Regions from separate parts of the Xanthobacter wiegelii genome, predicted to be linked through region 1. Evidence: riboswitches for the same ligand, from Rfam matches in the RefSeq annotation. Region 1 holds a riboswitch; each other region holds the start of a gene.
What was found. A riboswitch is a leader RNA that binds a small molecule or an ion and turns the genes downstream of it on or off. The one in region 1 is predicted to bind cobalamin.
Positions count from the first base shown of each region.

Region 2: another riboswitch for cobalamin. It lies ahead of V5F63_RS16470 (TonB-dependent receptor plug domain-containing protein); the one in region 1 lies ahead of V5F63_RS12255 (energy-coupling factor ABC transporter permease).
Region 3: another riboswitch for cobalamin. It lies ahead of V5F63_RS17120 (DUF1636 family protein); the one in region 1 lies ahead of V5F63_RS12255 (energy-coupling factor ABC transporter permease).

Region 1 covers NZ_CM195529.1:2,646,203-2,648,455, reverse strand. Annotated here, with positions in the region: gene V5F63_RS12265 (hypothetical protein) at 1-100, shown strand, start outside; gene V5F63_RS12260 (copper chaperone PCu(A)C) at 247-741, shown strand; cobalamin riboswitch at 844-1,087, shown strand; gene V5F63_RS12255 (energy-coupling factor ABC transporter permease) at 1,124-1,807, shown strand; gene V5F63_RS12250 (aldo/keto reductase) at 1,973-2,253, shown strand, end outside.
Region 2 covers NZ_CM195529.1:3,535,091-3,537,343, forward strand. Annotated here, with positions in the region: gene V5F63_RS16470 (TonB-dependent receptor plug domain-containing protein) at 1-954, opposite strand, end outside; cobalamin riboswitch at 1,061-1,258, opposite strand; gene V5F63_RS16475 (ABC transporter substrate-binding protein) at 1,588-2,253, shown strand, end outside.
Region 3 covers NZ_CM195529.1:3,677,390-3,679,642, reverse strand. Annotated here, with positions in the region: gene V5F63_RS17130 (UPF0262 family protein) at 1-318, shown strand, start outside; gene V5F63_RS17125 (arsenate-mycothiol transferase ArsC) at 325-786, shown strand; cobalamin riboswitch at 913-1,113, shown strand; gene V5F63_RS17120 (DUF1636 family protein) at 1,185-1,655, shown strand; gene cobW (cobalamin biosynthesis protein CobW) at 1,652-2,253, shown strand, end outside.

The sequences.
Region 1 (2,253 bases):
GGATCATCGACCGGGCGCCCTTCCGCTCGCCGGCATCGAGGGGACGGGCCGTGACCGGCGCGAGCCGCGTTCGTCCCAGGGACCGCCGCTGGCTGGCTGACGCTGTCTCGCGTCCTTTCCTTTAGCCGTTATGGGTCTCCGCGCACCCCGATGCGCTGGCACCGCGCCGCGCGCGATCCCTTTCATCCAGCCCTTCACTCCATCCCGCCGAGCGGCAGCAGCCCCCGGCGCCATGCAGGAGCACACATGTCCATCTTTCACCTCACCCGCCGCACCATCATCGCCGCCGCCATCGCCACCGCGGCGCTGGCCGGCGCCGCCGTCGCGCATGACTTCAAGGCCGGGTCCCTGCAGATCGACCATCCATGGTCGCGCGCCACGCCCGGCGGCGCCACCGTCGCCGGCGGCTATCTCGTGGTGAAGAACACGGGAACCGCCCCCGACCGCCTCGTCGCCGCCACCGCGCCCTTCGCCGGGCGCGTGGAAATCCACGAAATGAGCATGAAGGACGGCGTGATGGTGATGCGCCCCCTGCCGGACGGTCTCGCCATTCCGGCCGGGGGCAGCCTCGAGCTGAAGCCCGGCGGCTACCACATCATGTTCCTCGACCTGAAGGCCCCGCTGAAGGAGGGCACGCTGGTGGACGGCACGCTGACCTTCGAGAAGGCGGGCACCGTCCCTGTTCAGTTCAAGGTGGAGGGCATGGGCGCTCAGGGCGGCGGCGCCCACTCCAGCCACTGACGCGGAGCTTCCCGCCCCGAGCGGCAGGATGCGCGCCCGGCGAAGGCCACGGCGCGCGTCCCACTGCTACGGGATTGCTTGACAGGGCGGCGGCGTTCGGTGCCTGCTGCGCTTGCGAACGGTGCTCCGGCTGCCTCGGCATCCGGAGTGAAACGGGAATGGGGTAGGGCGGGATTGCGCGGAGAATCATCCGCGAGATCCGGCCGAAGCCTCAACCGCCCCCGCGACTGTAAGCGGCGAGCGATCTTCCAGCATGCCACTGGCCACAGCCCTTCGGGCCGGCCGGGAAGGCGGGGGTGAGCGTAGACCCGCGAGTCAGGAGACCGGCCGGTCGCATGATGAACCCCTCGGGCCGTCGGGTGAGACGGCAACGGAGACGAACATGCATATCGAACCCGGACTCGTGGACGGGGCCAAGATCGGCCTCAGCTATGTCACGGCGGCCGCCGCCGGCGGCTACGCCCTCAAGCTTGCCTATGAGGCGGCGCGTGAGCGCGGCGTCCTCTCGCTGGCGGGCCGCACCCTCGCCACCACCGCCCTCGTCTTCTCCTTCTTCGAGGTTCTGCCGCACTATCCGGTGGGTGTCTCGGAAGTGCACCTCATCCTCGGCTCGACCCTGTTCCTGATGTTCGGCGCGGCTCCGGCGGCCCTTGGCCTCGCCTTCGGCCTGCTCGTCCAGGGCCTGTTCTTCGCGCCGTTCGACCTGCCCCAGTACGGCATGAACGTGACCACGCTGCTGGTGCCGCTGTTCGGCGTCGCCGCCGTCGCGCGCCGCATCGTCGCGCCGGGCACGCCCTACGTAGAGCTGAAGTACGGCCAGGCGCTCGCCCTCTCCACCACCTATCAGGCCGGCATCGTCGGCTGGGTGGCGTTCTGGGCCATCTATGGCCAGGGCTTCGCGGCGGAGAACGTCGCGTCGGTGGCGACGTTCGGCGGCGCGTACCTGCTCGTCATCATCGTCGAGCCGCTTGTGGACCTCGCTGTCCTCGCCGCCGCCAAGGCGCTGCATGGTGCCTTCAAGGGCGGCAGCCCGCTGCTGGAGCGCCGGCTCTACGACGCGGCCTGATCGCGTTTTTTTAGAGAGAAGACGAACGCCGGCGGTGCTCCCGCTGGCGTTCTGCGTTTCGGGGCGGGGGCCAAGACGGTCGGAGCACTCTCTGGACCGCGCTCACGCAGCCGCTATGGTCGCCCCAAAACGGCCAGCGGCCAGTTGAATGCCAAGGAACCGGCAATGAGCAAGACCGTGACCCTTCCCAGCGGCGAGACGGTGCCCGCCCTCGGCCAGGGCACCTGGTACATGGGCGAGCGCTCCACCGCCCGCGTCGCGGAGGCGAACGCGCTCCGGCGCGGGATCGACCTCGGCCTGACCCTTATCGACACGGCGGAGATGTATGGCGATGGCGGTGCCGAGGAGGTGGTGGGCGAAGCCATCGCCGGACGTCGGCACGAGGTGTTCCTCGTCAGCAAGGTCTATCCGCACAACGCCAGCCGGGCGGGCGTCGCCGCCGCCTG
Region 2 (2,253 bases), 890 kb from region 1:
GCTCGCGCCGAATGTGGTGACGAGGGCGCCATCGAACGCGGTCCACACGCCCTCCCCCTTGGTGAAGAACATGCCCGTATAGGACGTGGAGCGCAGCGCCGCGGGAAGGCCGGCATAGGTGGGCGGGGGAAAAGTATCCGGCGTGAAGGCGAGGCTGGTGTCGATGTAGCGCGCGACGAAATTCACCGCGAGCGTCTCGGTGGCCTGCCAGTCGAGCCGGGTGGAGTAGGTCCAGTTGTCATAGGCATTGGGATTGCGCGGCCAGAAGGGCGGGGCAATGTTCTGCGGCGTCACCGGAATATCGGTGGAGGAGAAGTGGGTGACGTTGAACGAATAGGCCAGCTTCTCGGTGGAGCCGGTGAGGCTCGCATACTGGTTGAACGTGCCGAGCGCGCCGCCCTCCACATAGGCCGACACCTTGGGCGGCCCCTCGCCCTTCTTGGTGGTGATGGAGATGACGCCGCCGATGGCGTCCGAGCCGTAGAGGCCGGATTGCGGGCCGCGGAGCACCTCCACGCGTTCGAGATCGGAGGCGAGCAGCTTGCCGAAATCGAACGCGCCGTTGGTGGCGGCCGGATTGCCGGCGTCGATGCCGTCGATCAGCACCTTCACATGGTTGGAATTGGTGCCCCGGATGAACACCGAGGTGGTGCCCCCCGGCCCGCCGGTCTGCACCACGTTGAGACCGGGCAGGGATTGCAGAACGTCCGGCAAGGTGCGCTGCTGGTTGCGGGCGATGTCCTGCTCGGTGACGATGCTGACCGAACTCGCCACCTCGGTCTCGGGGGTGGGAATGCCGGTGGCGCTGACCACCAGTTCCGGCAGGTCGCCGGCATTCTGGTCGTCTGCATTCAGATTTTGGGTCTGGGCGAGCGCGGAGGGAACGCAGGCAAGAGCCAGCAGGGCCGCGGCCGGCAGCGCGCGGCGGGATCGGAACGGGAAAAGGGACGGCATGAGGAACTCGACGGCACGGGTGGTCCGTCACCGCGAACGAGGCATGCCCGGCCCTATCGGACCGGGACAAAACCGCCATCAGGAGAACCCCGCCCGATGTGCTCGCGCGTGACCACGGCTGACGGCAGGTCTCCTGGCTCGCGGGTCGCCGCCCTTGTGCCGCCTTCCCAGGCCTTGCGACCCAGTGGCTGATGGCAGAGGACTCGCCGCTTACAGTTGCGGGGGCAGCCGCGGCATATCCGGCAAGGCCGGAGCACCGCGTTCCCTTTTGATCCCTTGCGGGAACCGTCGCCACGACCATAGGCGGGGGCGGTCCCTCGCGTCAACGAATCCTTCGCATCTGCAAAAACTTGAACGCAACTGCGGAAAGACCTCGCGCAACCGCGAGCGTAGCGATCACATCTTGCGCTTTGCTTCACCAAACGCGTGGTCCGAAACCACCACCGCGCCGCAAATTCTGCATGCGACTGCCTGCAAAAACGGCACCAGCAAAGGCTCGACCCTCCTTCCGCTAGGTTATGGTAGCGCACGGTTCTCAATTCGCTTAAACGATTGAGAGCCGCCCCGTCCTGCGGGAGGGTGGGCACTACTAAAGTATAATAACCGAATAATCGGACACACAGGGAGTAGAAGATGCGACTGAGGAGCATGGTCGCGGCTTTGGCCGCAGGCGTTGCCGTTTTCGGGCTTGCCTTTTCCGGCGCAGCCTACGCCGCCGACCCCATCAAAATCGGACTCACCGGCCCCTTCACCGGCGGCTCGTCCTCCATGGGCGTGAGCATGCGCGACGGCGTGAAGCTCGCCGTGGATGAGGTGAACAAGGCCGGCGGCGTACTGGGCCGTCCCCTCCAGCTCGTCGAGCGTGACGACGAGGCCAAGAACGAGGTGGGCGTGCAGATCGCCCAGGAGCTCATCAACAAGGAAGGCGTCGTCGCCACCCTCGGCTACATCAACACCGGCGTGGCGCTGGCCTCCCAGCGCTTCTATCAGGAAGCCGAGATTCCGGTGATCAACAACGTGGCCACCGGCACCCTCATCTCCAAGCAGTTCGTGCCGCCGGACAACAAGAACAACTACATCTTCCGCACCTCCGCCAACGACGCCATCCAGAGCGCCATGATCGCCGACGAGGCGGTGAAGCGGCAGGGCTTCAAGAAGCCGGCCATCCTCGCCGACTCGACCAATTACGGCCAGCTCGGCCGCGCCGACCTCGTGAAGGCCCTCGCCACCATGGGCGTGAAGCCGGTCGCCGAAGAGAAGTTCAACATCGGCGACACCGACATGACCGCGCAGCTGCTG
Region 3 (2,253 bases), 1.0 Mb from region 1:
CTCGTCATCTCGCTCGCCGACAACCGCCTCGTGCTGGACGTCAAGCGCGAGAGCGGCGATCAGGTGGTGCAGCACCACCTCTCTCTCACCCCCTTCCGCAAGGTGGTGAAGGACTATTTCCTGGTCTGCGAGAGCTATTACAACGCCATCCGCACCGCCTCGCCGAGCCAGATCGAGGCCATCGACATGGGCCGGCGGGGCCTGCACAACGAGGGATCGACGCTGTTGCAGGAGCGCCTGGACGGCAAGGTGGTGGTGGATTTCGACACCGCCCGCCGCCTGTTCACGCTCATCTGCGCCCTGCACTGGAAAGGCTGAGCGACGATGGAGCCCCCTGCGGCGCCCCAGCGCTCAGCGCGGCCGCAATCGGTTCTCTTCATGTGCGGACAGAACGTGGTGCGCTCGGTGATGGCGTCCGCGCTCGCCCGGCATCTGTTCGGCAAATCCGTCTATGTGGGCTCGGCCGGGGTGATCGCCGGCGATGCCGATCCCTTCGTCACAGCGGTGATGGAGGAGATCGGCCTCGACGTGAAGAAGCACAGGCCGCAGAGCGTCGAGGATCTGGAAGAGTATGAGGGGCTGAATTTCGACCTCGCCATCTCCCTCTCCCCCGACGCCCACCACCGCGCGCTGGAGCTGACCCGCACCAACGCCCTCAAGGTGGAATATTGGCCCACCCCAGACCCCACCGGCGAAGGCGGCAACCGCGAGCAGCGCCTCGACGCCTACCGGCAGGTGCGCGACGAGCTGGAACGGCGAATCCGGGCGCGGTTCCGGCAGATCTAGAGGCGCGGTGCCCGGCCGATGAACCGCCGCGCGCCCGGTGCACGGCTGCCGCTCCGGCTGCGCCGTTGCTGTCCGACGTGCGAACGTGGTTCCCGTCCCTCATTTGACAATCCCGCCCGCCCTGCCTTTAGTGGCGGCGTCGAAGGTCCCGTGTTCCCACACGGGCGAAAAAGGGAATGCGGTGCGGAGGTGAATACCCTCCAATGCCGCGGCTGCCCCCGCAACTGTCGGCGGTGAGCCCCTGCCAGACGCCACTGGAGTTATCCGGGAAGGCGGCAGGGGCGGTGATCCGCGAGCCAGGAGACCTGCCTTCGACGAGGTCCGCGCCGGGCGGGGTGCTCCGGTTCTGCGTCCCTTCGAGCCCGCACGCGTGGGCGCTCGCACCCGTGGACCGGCCGGTGGAGCGCAGCGCGATTCCCGACAGCACGTCACCCGAGCCGGGCGCTGAAAGCCTGGAATCCGGCTGCGCGCCTGAAGCCGCGCGCGATACCGCTCCCGCCGTCACCCTCCTCATCTGCACGACCTGCCGCGCCCCCGGCAACGACGCCCCGCCCGACGCCGAGCGCGACGGCGCGCGCCTCCTCGCCTCCGCCTGTGCGGCCACCGTCTCCGACGGCGTCGCGGTCGTGGGCGTCTCTTGCCTCGCCAATTGCAAGCGCGCGCTGTCCGCCGCCATGGTCCGCCGCGACGGCTGGACCTATGTGTTCGGCGACCTTTCCCCCGACAGCGCCGCCGACCTTCTCGCCGGCGCTGCGCTTCTCGCCGGCTCGCAGGACGGCCTGATGCCATGGCGCGGCCGGCCGGACGAGCTCAAGCGCGGCATGGTCGCGCGCATTCCCCCGCTTTCCCTTCCCAAGGAGACCCGATGACCTCGCTCGCCCGCGTGCCCTGCACCATCGTCACCGGCTTCCTCGGCGCCGGGAAGACGACGCTGATCCGCCATGTGCTCGAGAATGCCGGCGGCAAGCGCCTCGCGGTCATCGTCAACGAGTTCGGTGACGTGGGCATCGACGGCGAAATCCTGAAGGGCTGCGGCATCGAGAGCTGCGACGAGACCAGCATCGTGGAACTCGCCAACGGCTGCCTCTGCTGCACCGTGGCGGATGATTTCGTGCCGGCGCTGGACCAGATCCTCGCCCGCGCGCCGAGAGTGGACCACATTCTCATCGAGACCTCCGGCCTCGCTTTGCCCAAGCCCCTGGTGCAGGCCTTCCAGTGGCCGGCCATCAAGGGCCGGGTGACGGTGGATGGCGTGATCGCCGTGGTGGATGGCCCGGCGCTGGCCGAAGGCCGCGTCGCGCCCGATCTCGCCGCGCTCGATGCGCAAAGGGCCGGGGATGAGAGCCTCGATCATGACGACCCGGTGGAAGAGGTGTTCGAGGACCAGATCGCTTGCGCCGATCTCGTCGTGCTCTCCAAGTCCGACCTCTTGGACGCGGCCGGTTTCGCCGCCGCCGAGAAGGCGGT